DNA from 2 places in the Streptomyces sp. NPDC026589 genome. Region 2 is predicted to be linked to the other one. Evidence: riboswitches for the same ligand, from Rfam matches in the RefSeq annotation. Region 2 holds a riboswitch; the other holds the start of a gene.

Region 1 (8,720 bases), on a different contig from region 2:
CTGGGTGAACAGGCCGATCCGGCCGCGGGCGGGCGACTCGGGCGCGAGCGAGGCGTTCAGCCGGACGGACTCGGCGGTGTTGATGATGCCGAAGGCGTTCGGGCCGATGATCCGCATGCCGTACGAGCGGGCCTGGCGGACCAGTTCGCGCTGGAGTTCGCGGCCCTCGGAGCCCCGCTCGGCGTATCCGGCGGAGAGGACGACCAGCCCCTGGACGCCGTGCTCCCCGCAGTCGGCGACGGCTTCGGGGACCCGGTGGGCGGGGACGGCGATGACCGCGAGGTCGACCTGCTCGCCGATCTCGCCGAGCGAGCGGTGGGCGGGGACGCCGTCGAGGGTGGTCAGGCCCTCGTCGAAGGCGCGGTTCACCGCGTACGCGCGGCCGGTGTAGCCGGCGGCGAGGAGGTTGCGCAGGACGGTGCGGCCCACGCCGCCGGAGGTGCGGCCGGTACCGATGACCGCGACGGAGCCGGGGGCGAGTAGACGCTGCACCGAGCGGGCCTCGGCACGCTGTTCGCGGCCGCGCTGGACGGCGAGGGACTTCTCGGTGGGTTCGAGGTCGAGGGTGAGGTGGACGGAGCCGTCCTCGAAGCTGCGGCGCTGGGTGTAGCCGCCGTCCCGGAACACCTTGATCATCTTGTTGTTGGCGGGGAGCACCTCGGCGGCGAAGCGGCGGATGCCGCGCTCCCGGGCGACCGCGGCGATGTGTTCGAGCAGCGCCGAGGCGACGCCCCGGCCCTGGTGGGCGTCCTGGACGAGGAAGGCGACCTCGGCCTCGTCGGCGGGGGCGGAGGCGGGGCGGCCCTGGTCGTTGATGCGGTCGTAGCGGACCGTTCCGATGAACTCGCCGCCGATCGTGACGGCCAGTCCCACCCGGTCGACGTAGTCGTGATGGGTGAAGCGGTGCACGTCCCGGTCGGATAGGCGCGGATACGGGGCGAAGAACCGGTAGTACTTCGACTCGTCGGACACCTGCTCGTAGAAGCTGACCAGTCGCTCGGCGTCGTCCGTGGTGATCGGCCTGATGCGCGCGGTGCCACCGTCGCGGAGCACCACGTCCGCTTCCCAGTGGTCGGGGTACGCGTGATGCGGACTCTGCTCCGGCGTGGGCTCCATGGGCAAAGCCTACGGCGGGGACCCCGGTCGCGGAGGGATCGGTGCCCGGGCAGTCTGAGGGGGCCCGGACCGGGGCCGCCGGAGCACAGGATCCGGACAGGAGGCCGGGCACAGCACCGGACAGGAGGCCGGGCACAGCACCACGCACTGCATGAGAGACTGGTCTAGACAACCGTTGATATGTGAAGGGCAGAACCATGGCTGAGCGCCGCGTAAACGTCGGTTGGGCCGAGGGCCTGCACGCCCGCCCCGCTTCCATCTTCGTCCGTGCCGCCACGGCTTCCGGCGTCCCCGTGACGATCGCCAAGTCCGACGGCAACCCGGTGAACGCCGCCTCCATGCTCGCCGTGCTCGGCCTGGGCGCGCAGGGCGGCGAGGAAATCGTGCTCGCGTCCGAAGCGGACGACTCCGAGGCCGCTCTGGACCGGCTCGCGAAGCTGGTCGCCGAGGGCTTGGAAGAACTCCCCGAGACCGTCTGACCCACGCGACCCGGCCCGGCCGGATGCGACAGGTGCGAGAGCCGTGACCCCGCTGAGGGATCACGGCTCTTTCGCTTTCGGGAAAGAGCTACGCATCGACAATTTCGGGCAGCACAAACAATGCCCCGCAATTATTTCTCTTTGTCTACGACTCTTCTGTTAATTGCGGACACCCGCGATGTTTACGTCATGTTGCGAAGTCCTCACGCGGGGAACGGGCGCGGCGCGCCGCCCCGGCGGTTGCGGGCGGCGCAGCCGGTGGGTCCCCGCGGCGCGTTCCGTGTACTGCGCGGTCAGCGCCCTCGCCCGCTCCGCGTCGCCGCGCGCCACGGCGTCCAGGATCGCGCCACGCTCGGCCCAGGAGTCGACCGGGCGGGCCGGCTGCTCGACCGCGTACATCCAGACGATCTTGTGCCGGAGCTGGGTGAGCAGCGCTATGAGTCCGGGGCTGCCGGAGGCCTGGGCGAGGGTCTCGTGGAACCAGCCGGCCAGGGAGCGCAGATCCTCGCCCTCGCCCCGGCGAGCCCGCTCCTGACCTAGTCTGACCAGGCCCCGGAGCACCTTCAGGTGGGCTTCCGTGCGGCGCTGCGCGGCGCGGGCCGCGCCCAGTGGCTCCAGGAGCATCCGCACCTCCAGGAGGTCGGCCGCCTCCTGCGCCGTGGGCTCGGCGACACAGGCGCCCGCATGTCTGCGGGTGACGACGAAGCCCTCGGACTCCAGTGTGCGCAGGGCCTCGCGGACCGGGACGCGGGAGACCCCGTAGCGGCGGGCCAGCAACTCCTCGGTGAGGCGGCTGCCCCGCTCGTAGACACCGGAGACGATGTCGTCACGGATTGCCGTGCATACCGAATGCGCGGGAATGCGCATGTCCGAACCTCCGCCTTTATCCCCGCGAAACGCGGCCGCCCGACGTCTGTTCCGTGACTCTATTGCAATCTGCCGCAATTTCCGATGGCAGGCCGGAATCCATGGATGTCCACGGGCCGGAATCGCCGGAGGCCCCGGCAGGTGCCGGGGCCTTCGGACGGGGGCGCGCGGGGCGGGTCAGACGTTCAGCCCGTGGGAGCGCAGGTAGCCGACGGGGTCCATGTCGGAGCCGTAGTCGGGGCTGGTCCGGGCCTCGAAGTGCAGGTGCGGGCCGGTGGAGTTGCCGGTGGAGCCGGAGAGGCCGATCTGCTGGCCGGAGGAGACGCTCTGGCCGACGGAGACGCCGATCGAGGAGAGGTGGCCGTACTGGGTGTACGTGCCGTCCGTCATCCGGAGCACGACGTTGTTGCCGTACGCGCCTCCCCAGCCGGCCTCGACGACCGTGCCGGCGCCGACGGCGACGACGGAGCTGCCGGAGGCGGCCTGGAAGTCCACGCCGGAGTGGCTGCCGGAGGACCAGAGCGCACCGCCGGTGTTGTAGCCGGTGGTGACGTGGGAGCCGGCGACCGGGAGATGGAAGGCGTTCAGGCGGGCGCGCTCGGCGGCGCGGGCGGCGCGGGCCTTCTCCTCGCGGACCTCCTTGGCGCGGGCCTCGGCCTTGCGCTCGGCCTCCGCCTTCGCCTTGGCCTTGGCGGCCTTCTCGCGGGCCTCCGCGGCGGCCTGGGCCTTCGCCTTCGCGATCGCGTCGGCCTGCTGCTTCTGGGCGTGGGCCTGGGCGTCTATCTGCTCGGCGAGAGTGGCGTCGAGGGCGACGGCCTGGGTGAGGCCGGTGTCGGCGACCTGGGCGGCCTCGGTGTCCGCGGCGAGGGCCGGGGAGGCCGGCGAGCCGAGGACGCCGGCGGTGGCCAGAGCCGCGATGCCTGCGGCCTGGGCGCTCCGGCGCGTGAGGCGGCTCGGGGCACGGTGCTTCCCGGTGGCACGGGTGAACGCCATGGAGGGGCTGATCCTTTCCTTCCTTCTCGCCTACCGGGTTAGCTGACGGGTTCGGAGCAGGAAGGTCTCCTACGGATCCCCACGCCGGTTTCGCGGCACGGGCCTCCGATTCACCCCAGGGACTGCGTGGGTCCCCGGCTCCCCAGGCTCGCGCCTGACGGGGACTCGGCGATGACTGTCCGGCGCCGCGGCTGCGGCATACGGGTGGCGGACAGCCGAGCCGACGCTAGGCCGGGCGACTTCCCATCGCCAAACGGACCAGGGGATTTGTCGCCCATCCCACAGGGCAGACAGGCATCTCCTCCCCCAAAGGGGATGGATTGGATTAATCGACCAAAAAGGGGAGGACCCCGACGAATATGCGTTCGTCGGGGTCCTGTTCGCGGCGGTGTGCCACCCATGCGTCAGCCGGTGACGACGGACACCTCTCCGATGCCGAGGGCCTTCACGGGCTCCTCGATCCGGGAGGCGTCCCCCACGAGGACCGTGACCAGCCGGTCGACCGGGAAGGCACTGACCACGGCGGCCGTCGCCTCCACGGTGCCCGTCTCGGCGAGCCGGGCGTAGAGGTGGGCCTGGTAGTCGTCGGGGAGGTGCTGCTCGACCTGGTCGGCCAGCGTGCTCGCGACGGAGGCGGCGGTCTCGAACTTCAGCGGGGCGACGCCCACCAGGTTCTGTACGGCCGTCTCGCGCTCGGCGTCGGTCAGCCCCTCGGCGGCCAGCGTCCGCAGGACCTTCCAGAGGTCGTCCAGCGCCGGTCCGGTGGACTCCGTGTCCACCGAGCCGCTGATCGCGAGCATGGCCGCGCCGCCCGAGTCGGGGCCGCTGGAGCGCAGCACCTGGGCGAAGGCCCGCACTCCGTAGGTGTAGCCCTTCTCCTCGCGCAGCACCCGGTCCAGCCGGGAGGTGAGGGTGCCGCCCAGGCAGTACGTGCCGAGCACCTGGGCGGGCCACACACGCTCGTGCCGGTCGGCGCCGATCCGGCCGATCAGCAGCTGGGTCTGGACCGCGCCGGGCCGGTCCACGATGACCACGCGGCCGGTGTCGTTCGCGGTGATGGGCGGCACCGGGCGGGCCTGGCCCGCGTTGCCCGACCAGTCGCCGAGGGTCTCCGCCAGCAGCGCGTCCAGGTCGATGCCGGTCAGGTCGCCGACGATCACGGCCGTCGCGGTGGACGGGCGGACGTGGGCGTCGAAGAAGGCGCGCACGGCGCTCTCGTCGATCCGCCGGACCGTCTCCTCGGTGCCCAGGCGCGGGCGGGACATCCGGGCGGTGGCCGGGAACAGCTCCTTGGAGAGCTGCTTGGCGGCGCGCCGGGACGGGTTGGCCTGCTCGTGCGGGATCTCGTCGAGGCGGTTGCCGACGAGACGCTCGATCTCACTCCCGTCGAAGGCCGGGGCCCGCAGTGCCTCGGCGACCAGCCCGAGGGCCTTGGCCAGGCGGGAGACCGGGACCTCCAGGGAGACCCGGACGCCGGGGTGGTCGGCGTGCGCGTCGAGCGTGGCGCCGCAGCGCTCCAGCTCGGCGGCGAACTCCTCGGCGCTGTGCTTGTCGGTGCCCTCCGAAAGCGCCCGCGACATGATCGTGGCCACGCCGTCCAGGCCCTCGGGCTCGGCCTCCAGCGGCGCGTCCAGGAAGATCTCCACCGCGACGACCTGCTGGCCGGGGCGGTGGCAGCGCAGCACGGTCAGCCCGTTGGGCAGCGCGCCGCGCTCGGGCGCCGGGAAGGCCCAGGGGCGGGCCGTGCCGGGCGTGGGCTGCGGGTGGTACTCCATGGCTACTCCAGTCACGGCGGCGTCGCTCACTTGTCCGCCCCCTCGTGCGCGTCGGTGCCTTCGGTGGCTGCCGCGCCCTCGTCGGACCCGTCGGACTCGTCCGCCGGCTCGATGGGCTCGTACACCAGCACCGCCCGGTTGTCGGGGCGCAGGGCCGCCTCGGCCGCCGCGCGCACCTCCTCCGCGGTGACGTCCAGGACACGGCCCACGGCGCTCAGGGCGAGCTGCGGGTCACCGAACAGCACCGCGTAGCGGCACAGTTCGTCGGCGCGGCCGGCCACCGTGCCGAGCCGGTCGAGCCACTCGCGCTCCAACTGCGCCTGGGCCCGCTCCATTTCCTCGGGGGTGGGCCCCTCGGCGGCGAACCGGGCCAGCTCCTCGTCGACCGCGGCCTCGATCGTCTCGACCTCGACGCCGCCGGACGTCTTCACGTCCAGCCAGCCGAGCGAGGGCGCTCCGGCGAGCCGCAGCAGTCCGAAACCGGCCGCCACCGCCGTACGGTCACGGCGGACCAGGCGATTGTGCAGCCGGGAGGACTCGCCGCCGCCCAGCACCGTGAGCGCCAGGTCGGCGGCGTCACAGGCGCGGGTGCCGTCGTGGGGGAGGCGGTAGGCGGCCATCAGCGCGCGCGCCGGGACCTCCTCGTGGACCACTTCGCGCAGCTGCTCGCCGATGGTCCCGGGCAGCGTCCCGTCGCGCGGCGGCTGCTTGCCGTCGTGGGAGGGGATGGAGCCGAAGTACTTCTCGATCCAGGCGAGCGTCTGCTCGGGGTCGATGTCGCCGACGACCGAGATCACCGCGTTGTTGGGCGCGTAGTACGTACGGAAGAACGCGCGGGCGTCCTCCAGCGTGGCCGCGTCCAGGTCGGCCATGGAGCCGATCGGGGTGTGGTGGTACGGGTGGCCCTCGGGGTAGGAGAGGGCGGTCAGCTTCTCGAACGCGGTGCCGTAGGGCACGTTGTCATAACGCTGGCGGCGTTCGTTCTTGACGACGTCGCGCTGGTTCTCCATGGACTCCTCGTCGAGCGCGGCGAGAAGGGAGCCCATCCGGTCGGCCTCCAGCCAGAGCGCCAGCTCCACCTGGTGGGTGGGCATGGTCTCGAAGTAATTGGTCCGCTCGAAGCTGGTCGTCCCGTTGAGCGAGCCGCCGGCCCCCTGGACGAGCTCGAAGTGACCGTTCCCCTTGACCTGACCCGAGCCCTGGAACATCAGGTGCTCGAAAAGGTGAGCCAGACCGGTGCGTCCCTTGACCTCGTGGCGCGAGCCGACGTCGTACCAGAGGCAGACCGCGGCGACCGGGGTCAGATGGTCCTCGGAGAGCACCACACGCAGGCCGTTGGCCAGGCGGTGCTCGGTCGCTGTCAAGCCGCCGGAGCCGGCCTGTGCGGTGGCCGTGTGACCCATGGGCATGTACGTCCCTTCGATCGCGATACTGGACTTCCTGCCAGACCTGCCACTCTAAGCAAGCGCACCGGCACCTGGCGAAGTTCCCGTTCCGTGGATGTTTCCGTCAATGGTGTCGCGGACGCCCCCTCGGCCCGCTTCGGACGGGTCGAGGTCGGCGTTGTCAGTACGGCGGTCCACAATGGACCGCGTCAGTAGCTCGTGTTGTACCGAACAAGCTCAGGTTGTCCGAACAGAATCTGTGAAGGAGTCGCAGCCGCGATGGCCCGCCGTAGCACGAAGACCCCGCCGCCGCCGGACGACTTCGAGGAGAAGATCCTCGACATCGACGTCGTCGACGAAATGCAGGGCTCCTTCCTCGAGTACGCGTACTCGGTGATCTACTCCAGGGCCCTGCCCGACGCCCGCGACGGCATGAAGCCGGTGCACCGCCGCATCGTGTCCCAGATGAACGAGATGGGGCTGCGCCCCGACCGCGGCTATGTGAAGTGCGCCCGCGTCGTCGGCGAGGTGATGGGCAAGCTGCACCCGCACGGCGACGCCTCGATCTACGACGCCCTGGTGCGCATGGCGCAGCCGTTCTCGATGCGCCTCCCCCTGGTCGACGGCCACGGCAACTTCGGCTCCCTCGGCAACGACGACCCGCCGGCCGCCATGCGGTACACCGAGTGCCGGATGGCCGACGCCACCTCGCTGATGACCGAGGCGATCGACGAGGACACCGTCGATTTCCAGTCGAACTACGACGGCCAGGAGCGCGAGCCGGTCGTCCTCCCCGCCGCCTATCCCAACCTCCTGGTCAACGGGGTCTCCGGGATCGCCGTGGGCATGGCCACCAACATGCCTCCGCACAACCTGGGCGAGGTCATCGCGGCCGCCCGGCACCTGATCAAACACCCGGGCGCCGACGTCGAGACGCTGATGCGCTTCGTCCCGGGACCCGACCTGCCCACCGGCGGCCGCATCGTCGGACTGGGCGGCATCAAGGACGCGTACACGGCGGGCCGCGGCACGTTCAAGATCCGTGCCACCGTCGCCGTGGAGAACGTGACGGCCCGCCGCAAGGGCCTCGTCGTCACCGAACTGCCCTTCGCCGTCGGCCCGGAGAAGGTGATCGCCAAGATCAAGGACCTGGTCTCGGCGAAGAAGCTCCAGGGCATCGCCGACGTCAAGGACCTCACCGACCGGGCGCACGGACTGCGTCTGGTCATCGAGGTGAAGAACGGCTTCGTGCCGGAAGCGGTGCTGGAGCAGCTCTACAAGCTGACGCCGATGGAGGAGTCCTTCGGCATCAACAACGTGGCACTGGTCGACGGCCAGCCGCTCACCCTGGGCCTCAAGGAGCTGCTGGAGGTCTATCTGGACCACCGCTTCGAGGTGGTGCGCCGGCGCAGCGAGTTCCGCCGCACCAAGCGCCGCGACCGGCTGCACCTGGTCGAGGGCCTGATCGTCGCCCTGCTCGACATCGACGAGGTCATCCGGATCATCCGGGACAGCGACAACTCCTCGCAGGCGAAGGAGCGTCTGATGGCGCACTTCTCGCTGAGCGAGATCCAGACGCAGTACATCCTGGACACCCCGCTGCGCCGGCTCACCCGTTTCGACCGGATCGAGCTGGAGAGCGAGCGCGACCGGCTCACCGGCGAGATCGACGCTCTGACCGCGATCCTGGAGTCGGACGCGGAGCTGCGCAAGCTGGTCTCCTCGGAGCTGGCCGCCGTGGCGAAGAAGTTCGGCACGGACCGGCGCACGGTGCTGCTGGAGTCGGCCGGTGCGCAGATCGCTGCCGTGCCGCTGGAGGTCGCGGACGACCCGTGCCGGGTGCTGCTCTCCTCGACGGGCCTGCTGGCCCGCACGGCGAACGCGGAGCCGGTCGAGGTCTCCGAGGACGCCCGGCGGACCAAGCACGACGTGATCGTATCGGCGGTGGCGGCGACGGCGCGCGGCGACGTCGGGGCGGTGACCTCCACGGGCCGGATGCTGCGGCTCTCGGTGATCGATCTGCCGCAGTTGCCGGACACGCACGCGGAGCCGAATCTCTCGGGCGGGGCGCAGCTCTCCGAGTTCCTCAGCCTGGAGGCGGACGA
Region 2 (8,720 bases):
AGGTCTCCGAGGTGGTCACGGAGGAGTTGCTGCCCGCGTTCGGCGGCCGCCGGCTCGCCATCTATCTCCTGGACGAGGGCCATCTCCATCTGGCCTTCGAGACGGGGTTCCCGAAGGGCTTCCTCGACCGTTTCGAAGGGGTCGAGCTCGACGTCAGCATTCCCGGGGTGGAGACCCTGACCACGGGCCGCCCGATGTTCTTCGAGTCCATGCAGCGCCTGGCCGAGGCCTATCCGGGCATTCCGATCGACGCGGACGTCGGGGCCCGCGCGTTCCTGCCGCTGATCGCCTCGGGGCGGCCCGTCGGCTCCTGCATCCTCGGGTTCGACCGCCCCCGCGGCTTCAGCCCGGAGGAACGCACGGTCCTGACGGCACTGGCCGGACTCATCGCCCAGGCACTGAAGCGCGCCCGGCGCTACGACAGCGAGTCGGCCCTCGCCCGCGGACTCCAGAACGCCCTGCTGCCGCACCGGCTGCCCGAGGTGGACGGGGTGGACACCCTGGGGCGCTACCTCTCCGGCACCCAGGGCATGGACGTGGGCGGCGACTGGTACGACGTCATCGAGACCGGCCACGAACTCGCCCTGATCATCGGCGACGTACAGGGACACGGTGTCTCCGCCGCCGCGACCATGGGGCAACTGCGCAGTGCGGTACGGGCGTTCGCACTGAGCAAACACGATCCCCAGGAGGTGATGAGCGGGACGAACCGGCTGCTCATCGACCTCGACCCGGGACAGTTCGCGAGCTGCTGCTACATCGCGCTGGACCCGGTGACCGGAGTGGCCCGCGCCGTACGGGCGGGGCATCCGCAGCCCGTGCTGCGGCGGGCGGACGGCCGGACGGAAGTGCTGGACCTGCCCGGCGGCATCGTGCTCGGGATCGACGGGCAGGCGGCCTATCCGGTCACCGAGATGCACCTCGAACCGGGCGCGATGCTCGCCCTGTTCACGGACGGGCTGATCGAGCGCCCCGGGACGGACATCGACGAGGGGATCGAGCGGTTGCGTGCCACCGTCGAGCGCATCGGCGCGGTCCCCCTGGCCGAGACGGCCGACCAGGTCATCGGAGAGGCCAGGGCGGCCACCGACCGCCCCGACGACATCGCGATCCTGCTCGCCGCCCGGTGGGCCAAGACCCCGGAGATCCGCCGGCCCCGGGAGGGCGGGGCGCCCGGCCCCGACCTGTGGCGCACGTTCAGGAGGCCGGACCCGGGGCCCACGGCGGGCGCACCGGATCCGGCCTCCTGAGAGTCGTCCTGCCGGTCAGGCGCCTGTGCCGGTCAGGCGCCGCTGAGGCGTTGATCAGGCGTCGGCCGGCTGCTCTGCCGGCGCGAAGGCGCCGGAGGCCTCCAGCATCCCCTCGCGCTCCACGACCTTGATCCGCTCACGGCCCTGGGCCGTGCCCAGCGCCTGCTCGTGGGCGTCCAGCTTGTGCCAGCCCTCCCAGGTCGTGTAGCGGACGCCGCGGTCCGCCAGGAAGGCCTCGACGGCCTCCGGCGCGGGCGTGGCCGGCTCCGGCAGCCGGCCGGCCGCCCGGTCCTCCAGGACGCAGGCGACTGTCTCGTTCGCGTCGCCCTTGGTGTGTCCGATCAGGCCGATCGGGCCGCGCTTGATCCAGCCCGTGACGTAGACCGAGGCCATGTGCTCGTCGCCGGCGATGACGCGCCCCGCCTCGTGCGGCACGGTGCCGGAGGCCACGTCGAAGGGGAGCTTGGGCAGCTCCTCCGAGTAGTAGCCGACGGCACGGTAGACGCTCTGCATGTCCCAGTCCGTGAACCGACCGGTGCCCCGGACGTTGCCGGTGCCGTCCAGCTCGGTGCGCTCGGTGCGCAGCGCCACGACCTTGCCGTCCTCGCCGAGGATCTCGACCGGGGACTCGAAGAAGTGCAGGAACAGCTTGTGCGGGCGGTCGCCGACATCGCGGATCGCCCAGTTCTCCAGGGTCTGCGCGACCATGTTGGCCTGCTTGTTCTCCCGGCGGGTCGCGATGGAGCCCTCGTCGTACTCGATGTCCTCGGGGTTGACGATGACCTCGATGTTGGGGGAGTGGTCCAGCTCCCGCAGTTCCATCGGGCTGAACTTGGCCTGTGCGGGGCCACGCCGCCCGAACACGTGCACCTCCAGCGCCTTGTTCTCCTTGAGGCCCTGGTACACGTTGTCCGGGATCTCGGTGGGCAGCAGCTCGTCCGCCGTCTTGGCCAGGACGCGGGCCACGTCCAGGGCCACGTTCCCGACGCCGAGCACGGCGACCTTCTCCGCGGTGAGCGGCCAGGTGCGCGGGACCTCGGGGTGCCCGTCGTACCAGGAGACGAACTCGGCCGCGCCGTAGGAGCCGTCCAGCTGGATGCCGGGGACGTCGAGCGCCCGGTCGGCCTCGGCGCCGGTGGAGAAGATCACCGCGTCGTAGAACGACCGCAGGTCGTCCAGGCCGATGTCGTGCGGGTAGCTGACGTTTCCGAAGAGCCGGATCTGGGGCTTGTCCAGCACCTGGTGCAGGGCCTTGACGATGCCCTTGATCCGCGGGTGGTCGGGGGCCACGCCGTAACGGATGAGACCGAAGGGCGCGGGCATGCGCTCGAAGAGGTCGATGGAGACCCCCGGGTCCTGGCAGACCTCGGATTTGAGCAGCGCGTCCGCAGCGTAGATACCGGCGGGGCCGGCTCCGACAATGGCGACGCGGACGGGGCGTGTCATGGCGTGGTGATCCTTCGGGGCGGGCGAACGCGGGCAGGTACAGCGTACGTCGGAGGTAAGGGTTGGCTTACTAGTCTCCACCGCACACCGTAAGCGATCGCCCCGCGGGCCCTTCGACCGGCCCTGCCTAGAGTGTCCGATTAGCCCGTTTTGTCGTGTCGATATGGGCGATTTGTTTCTTTTGAGCATTCTGCTTGATAAGGGTTCTATTGGGGCTGCTGGGGCATTTGCTTGACCTTGTTTTCGCCATCACCGCGAGGGAGTGGTGAGCGTCACGTCCGAGCGGGCGGACGCAGAAGTGGAAGCGTCGGTTCCCTTCTGTGCGAAGAAAGTTGACGACGTGACGGAGTGACCCGATCCGGCGATTCCGCCTTTCGATCTTGCGTGGAAAAGGGAATCCGGAATGCGGGGCTTGTTCTGTTCGACGTTTCTCGCCTACGGTCACCGTCAATCCGGATGGAACGCCGAATCCTGCCGCCGTCCGGGAATCCGAAACCCACTCACGTACGGCAGGAGCGGGGGACCCAGGTAAGTCGTCGATCCGTAACCGGAACGGCTTGGGGTGAAGTCGCACGACCGTGCGGCCAGACATCTCCCGTCTGAACCCGACAGCTCACCTCGCAGGCGCCGGAGAGGAAATCCCCCATGCCCGCACAGGGTAAGCACCGTCGTTCCCAGTCCGCCTCGCTGCGCCGCGGCCTCGCCGCCGTGACCGCCGGTGGAGCCGTCCTCGCCCTCCCCGTGATAGGCGCCACCAGTGCCTTCGCGGCCCCCGCGCCGCAGCAGGCCGTGGCGCCCGCCCAGCATTCCGTGGCGGCCGGTGAGACGCTTTCCAAGATCGCCCGCGAATATTCCGTCAGCGGCGGCTGGGAGAAGCTGTACGAAGACAACCGGAAGATCATCGGAGAGAATCCCGATCTTATTCAGCCCGGTATCAAGCTGACCCTCGGAGCCAAGGCCGCGGCCGCTTCGGGCGGTAAGGCGGACGAGGCCGCCAAGGCTGCCCCGTCCGCCGTGCGTGGTGCCGAGACGGACCGTGCCGACCGTTCGGAGCGCGTCGACGCCGCTCCCGTGGCAAAGGCCGCTCCGGCCGCGGAGAAGGAGAAGGCCGTCACGTACACGAACGACCTCGACGGCTGGATCAAGGAGTCGCTGGCGGTCATGGCCGAGCAGGGCATCCCCGGCACGTACGAGGGCATCCACCGCAACATCCTGCGCGAGTCCTCGGGCAATCCGGCCGCGATCAACAACTGGGACTCCAACGCGGTCAAGGGCACCCCGTCCAAGGGGCTTCTCCAGGTCATCGACCCGACCTTCCAGGCCTACCACGTGCCCGGCACCTCGACCGACAGCTACGACCCGGTCGCCAACATCACGGCCGCGTGCAACTACGCGGCGGACCGGTACGGCTCGATCGACAACGTCTTCGGCGCCTACTGATCCCTGCGCGCCGAGCCCGAGGGGCCCCGGACCTCATGGATGCTGCTGGCCAACAGCATCCTCATGGTCCGGGGCCCCTCGGGCGTACCGGGAAGTTACCCCCAAGTTTCTAGTGACTTACCACGCCATCGACAGTAGAACCTGTTTCACTCTGTCGAGAGTGAGGTAGGTCACATGAGCGACACCACCATGCGGGACGGCGAGACCAAGGGTGTCTCGCGTCGAAGATTCATCGCTGGAACGGGTTCTCTTCTGGGTGCTGCGGCGATCGCCGGGCACTCCGCACCGGCGTGGGCGGGAGTCCGGGCGGCAGCGGCGCCGATCGGCTCCGGGGCCCGAGTGCCGGTGCTGGTCGTCGGCACCGGATACGGCGGCTCCGTGGCCGCCCTCCGGCTCGCCCAGGCCGGCGTCGACGTCCATATGGTCGAGATGGGCATGGCCTGGGACACGCCGGGCGCGGACGGCAAGATCTTCGCCAACACCACCAGACCCGACGACCGCTCCTTCTGGCTGCGGACCCGGACCAAGCAGCCGCTGAGCAACTTCCTCGGCTTCCCCATCGACAAGGGCGTCAACCGCTACACCGGTATCCTGGACGCCGAGGAGTTCGCCGGCATCACCGTCTACCAGGGCCGCGGCGTAGGCGGCGGGTCCCTGGTCAACGGCGGTATGGCCGTCACCCCACGCCGGGAGAACTTCGGCGCGATCCTCCCCACGGTGAACGCCGAGGAGATGTACCGCACCTACTACCCGCGCGCCAACAGCGGACTGGGCGTCACCACCATCGATCCCGCCTGGTTCGACAGCGCCGACTGCTACCAGTACGCCCGGGTCGGCCGGAAGCACGCCCAGCGCTCCGGCTTCCCGTTCCTCTTCGTTCCCGCCGTCTACGACTGGGACTACATGAAGCAGGAGGCGGCCGGGACCGTCCCCAAGTCGGCCCTGGACGCCGAGATCCTCTACGGCAACAACTACGGCAAGAAATCGCTCCAGAAGACCTATCTCGACCGGATCAGGGCCACCGGCCGGGTCACCATCTCCGCGCTCCACCAGGTCACCAGGGTCACCCCGGCCCCGGGCGGCGGCTACACGGTGCTCATCGACCAGCTGGACACCGTCGGCCGGACGACCGCCACCAAGACCGTCACGGCGGACAAGGTGTTCTTCGCCGCGGGCAGTGTCGGCACCAGCAAGCTGCTCGTCGGCCTCAAGGCCACGGGCGCGCTGCCCCTCCTCAACAGCGAGGTCGGCAAGGGGTGGGGCGACAACGGCAACGTCATGTGCGGCCGGGCCAACCACCTCTGGGACCCGACCGGGAAGGTGCAGTCGTCGATCCCCACCGGCGGCATCGACAACTGGGAGGCCGGCGGAGCGTTCGCCGAAGTCGCGCCGCTGCCCACCGGGATCGAGACGTGGGCCTCGTTCTACCTCTCCATCACCAAGAACCCGAACCGGGCGCAGTTCACCTGGAACGCCGCGGCGGGGAAAGCCGAGCTGAACTGGCAGACGGCGTGGAAGCAGCCCTCCATCGACGCCGCGAAGACCATCTTCGACAAGGTCAACCAGAAGGAGGGGACGATCTACCGCACGGACCTCTTCGGCGTCCACAAGATCTGGGGCGACCACCTCACCTACCACCCGCTGGGCGGCGCGGTCCTGGACAAGGCCACCGACAACTACGGCCGGCTGCACGGCTACCCGGGCCTGTACGTCATCGACGGCGCACTGATCCCCGGCAACACCAGCGTGAACCCGTTCGTCACCATCACCGCGCTCGCCGAGCGCAACATCGAACGGATCATCGCCACCGATCTGTAGGCGATCCGGAGGATGCGGGGAATCGCGGAGAGTCCGGGGCCGGGAGTGCCAACCCGGCGGCCCCGGACCCCGTCAGGAGGCGTCCGCCCCTCACCCGTGACCGGGCAGGACGCACACCGCGTCGATCCCCAGCACATGGTTGAGCCGCCCGAACGCCAGCCACGAGCCGATGCTCATCGTCAGCTCCACGATCTCCGCCTGGCTGTAGTGCGCGGTCATCCGCTTCCAGAAGGCGTCGTCCAGACCGTGGTGGTCGAGCGTGTACCGCTCGGCGTACTCCGCCGCCAGCCGGGTGCGCTCGTCGAAGGCGCCGGTCGTACGCCACTCGGTCACCGCGCCGGCGAATTCCTCCTCGACCTTCGCCCCGTCCCGCTCGGTCCGCCAGTCCAGGCAGAACAGGCACCCGTTGATCTGCGCGACCCGCAGTCTGGCCGCCTCGAACTCCCGCAGCCCCAGCGTCGTGTGCTCGTACACGGACATCGAGAAGGCGGCGGCGGCCATGCCGATGCCGGGGACCATCTCCCCCCACACGTAGCCGATGGGCTCCTGGCCCTCCGGGATGTCGATGATCATGCCGGTCTCCTTCCCAGCCTGCCGACGGCAGGCCGCAGCGGAACGTCCAGTGCGTCGTACAGGCCCGGCTCCGCGTCCACCAGCCAGTCGATGGCGGAGACGAGCCGCCCGACCGCGGTGGCGTTCCCGCCCGCCGACCGGTTCTCGTCCTCGTCGGAGGCCTCGACCGTCACCTCGATACGGGGGCGGCCCTCGATCACCACCCGGTGCGCGCCCACCCCGTCGGGCGGGGACGGCCAGTCCGGGGCGCACGAGGGATGGATCCGGGTGATGTGCTCGATGACGATGCGCGGCACGCCGGCCACGACGCCCTGCACCTCGAAGCGCACCGCCCCCTGCGTGCCCGCCGCGAACTTGCCCATCGTGCGTGTGCGTACCGTCGACTCCAGGGCCCGGCGGTCCATGGTCTCGCGGATCCCGTCCAGCTCGATGTCCAGCGCCCGCGCCATGAGCCGTACCTGACCGCCCCACACCATCGTCGGAACGCTCTCCGCCAGCATCAGCGGCTCGTAGTCCATCGGGTGCCCCATGCCGATCAGATGGCGCACCGACTCCTCCTGCTCGTACGTGGAGTAGTCGAAGATCTCCTGGCAGCGGATGACGTCCACCTCGGTACCGAGCCCGCTGACCAGCAGGGGCAGGACGTCATTGCCCCAGCCGGGGTCGACCCCGGAGACGAAGAGCGAACCGCCCCCCTCGGCGATGGCGGCCAGGACCGGGTCCCGCAGCTCCGGTGGGGCGTTGCGCTGATCGTAGAGCGGATAGAGGGAGGGTGTGACGACCACCGCGCCGGCCCGGAGCGCCCGGCCGATGTCGGCGAGAGCGTCGTCGGGACGGATGTCGCCGGACGCCGCGTAGACCACTGCCCGGGGGCGGGCGGCCAGGACGGCGGCGATGTCGTCGGTGGCCGCGACCCCGAGCGGGCGCCCCACCCCGCCGAGCTCGCCCGCGTCGCGGCCGACCTTGGCGGAATGGTGCACGAGGACGGCGGTGAGTGTCAGTGCCGGATGGGCCTCGACGGCGCGGATCGCCGCGCGGCCGACGTTGCCGGTACCCCAGACAACCGTGGGAATCATGCGCGGAGGGTAGCCCCGGGCCCCTGCACTTCCCAGAGCCGTGCGGGACCCAGTTCCTCGGGTGGAAAGGCGTGTTCCCGGGCCGGGGGCGATCCTCCGGCCCGGGAACACGACAGCGGCTACCGCTTGGCCCGTGCGCCGTTCGGGGCGCCGGTGACCGTGAACTGCGAACCGGGCTCGATGAGTACGTGGCCGTCGCGCGAGTCGGTGATCGTCACGTTCGTGAGCGTCGCGTTGCCGCGCGCGCCGCCCATCGCCAGGATGCCGGATCCGTTGTTGGACTTGTCGATCCGGACGTTCTCGATCCTGACGTCCTGCATCAGGCCGCCGCCCGTCTTGAACTGGATGCCGTCATAGGTGGAGTCGATGATGTCCGTGTCACGGATCGTGACTCCGGGGATCGGCAGGTTCTGCGGGAAGAGGGTGATCGCGCCGAACTCCTGGTCCTCGTTCCAGAAGGCTCCGCCGGTGCGGTACAGGCCGTTGTTGGCTATCAGTGTCTGCCCGGAGAAGGGCAGCGGGTCATGGTCGGTCGCCAGCATGATGGCCGGGTAGTTCATCGTGTCGGAGATCAGGTTGTTCTCGATCTTGTTTCCGTAACCCCCGTAGATCGCGATGCCGTTGGCCCGCCACGGGAGCTGGATGGTGTTGTTGCGGAAGCTGTTGTCGTGGCCGATGTCGACGGACTGGTCCTTGACGTACTTGCTGGACCAGACCGCCAGCGCGTCGTCGCCGGTGTTGCGGAACGACGAGTTGTAGACCGTGGAGTTGCGGGTGCCGTTGGCGAAGTTGATGCCGTCCGCGTACGTGTTGCGGATCCGCATCCCGGTGAACTCGACGCCGTCGCCCGGGTTCCACAGCTCCGGGAGGTTGGTGTAGTCGCGACCTGCCCAGACGCCCACGTTGGCGTGCTCGATCCAGACGTTGCTGATCTTCGTGTCCTTGCCGAACCGGCCGTTCAGTGCGACGCCGCCCTCGTGGTTGCCGTCGCCGCCGCGGATGGTGCCGGAGCCGAAGATGGCGATGTCGGAGATTTGCGTGTTCTCGTCGATGTCGAAACCGAAGTTGCCCTCGTGCGGGTGGTTGATGCCGCCCGCCTCGTGCGGCGGGGTGAGGG

The links. Region 2 has a riboswitch for cyclic di-AMP ahead of AB0F29_RS15840 (LysM peptidoglycan-binding domain-containing protein). Riboswitches for the same ligand answer to the same signal wherever they lie in the genome.
Region 1: another riboswitch for cyclic di-AMP. It lies ahead of AB0F29_RS35730 (M23 family metallopeptidase); the one in region 2 lies ahead of AB0F29_RS15840 (LysM peptidoglycan-binding domain-containing protein).

The regions. Positions count from the first base shown of each region.
Region 1 is NZ_JBEZYG010000030.1:36,670-45,389, forward strand. It holds gene AB0F29_RS35715 (GNAT family N-acetyltransferase) at 1-1,116, opposite strand, end outside; gene AB0F29_RS35720 (HPr family phosphocarrier protein) at 1,314-1,595, shown strand; gene AB0F29_RS35725 (GntR family transcriptional regulator) at 1,755-2,462, opposite strand; gene AB0F29_RS35730 (M23 family metallopeptidase) at 2,640-3,455, opposite strand; cyclic di-AMP (ydaO/yuaA leader) riboswitch at 3,469-3,636, opposite strand; gene AB0F29_RS35735 (pitrilysin family protein) at 3,860-5,230, opposite strand; gene AB0F29_RS35740 (pitrilysin family protein) at 5,257-6,639, opposite strand; gene AB0F29_RS35745 (DNA topoisomerase IV subunit A) at 6,895-8,720, shown strand, end outside.
Region 2 is NZ_JBEZYG010000008.1:66,737-75,456, reverse strand. It holds gene AB0F29_RS15850 (SpoIIE family protein phosphatase) at 1-1,250, shown strand, start outside; gene AB0F29_RS15845 (FAD-dependent oxidoreductase) at 1,305-2,696, opposite strand; cyclic di-AMP (ydaO/yuaA leader) riboswitch at 3,149-3,336, shown strand; gene AB0F29_RS15840 (LysM peptidoglycan-binding domain-containing protein) at 3,342-4,136, shown strand; gene AB0F29_RS15835 (GMC oxidoreductase) at 4,311-5,954, shown strand; gene AB0F29_RS15830 (carboxymuconolactone decarboxylase family protein) at 6,045-6,527, opposite strand; gene AB0F29_RS15825 (dihydrodipicolinate reductase) at 6,524-7,603, opposite strand; gene AB0F29_RS15820 (CARDB domain-containing protein) at 7,723-8,720, opposite strand, start outside.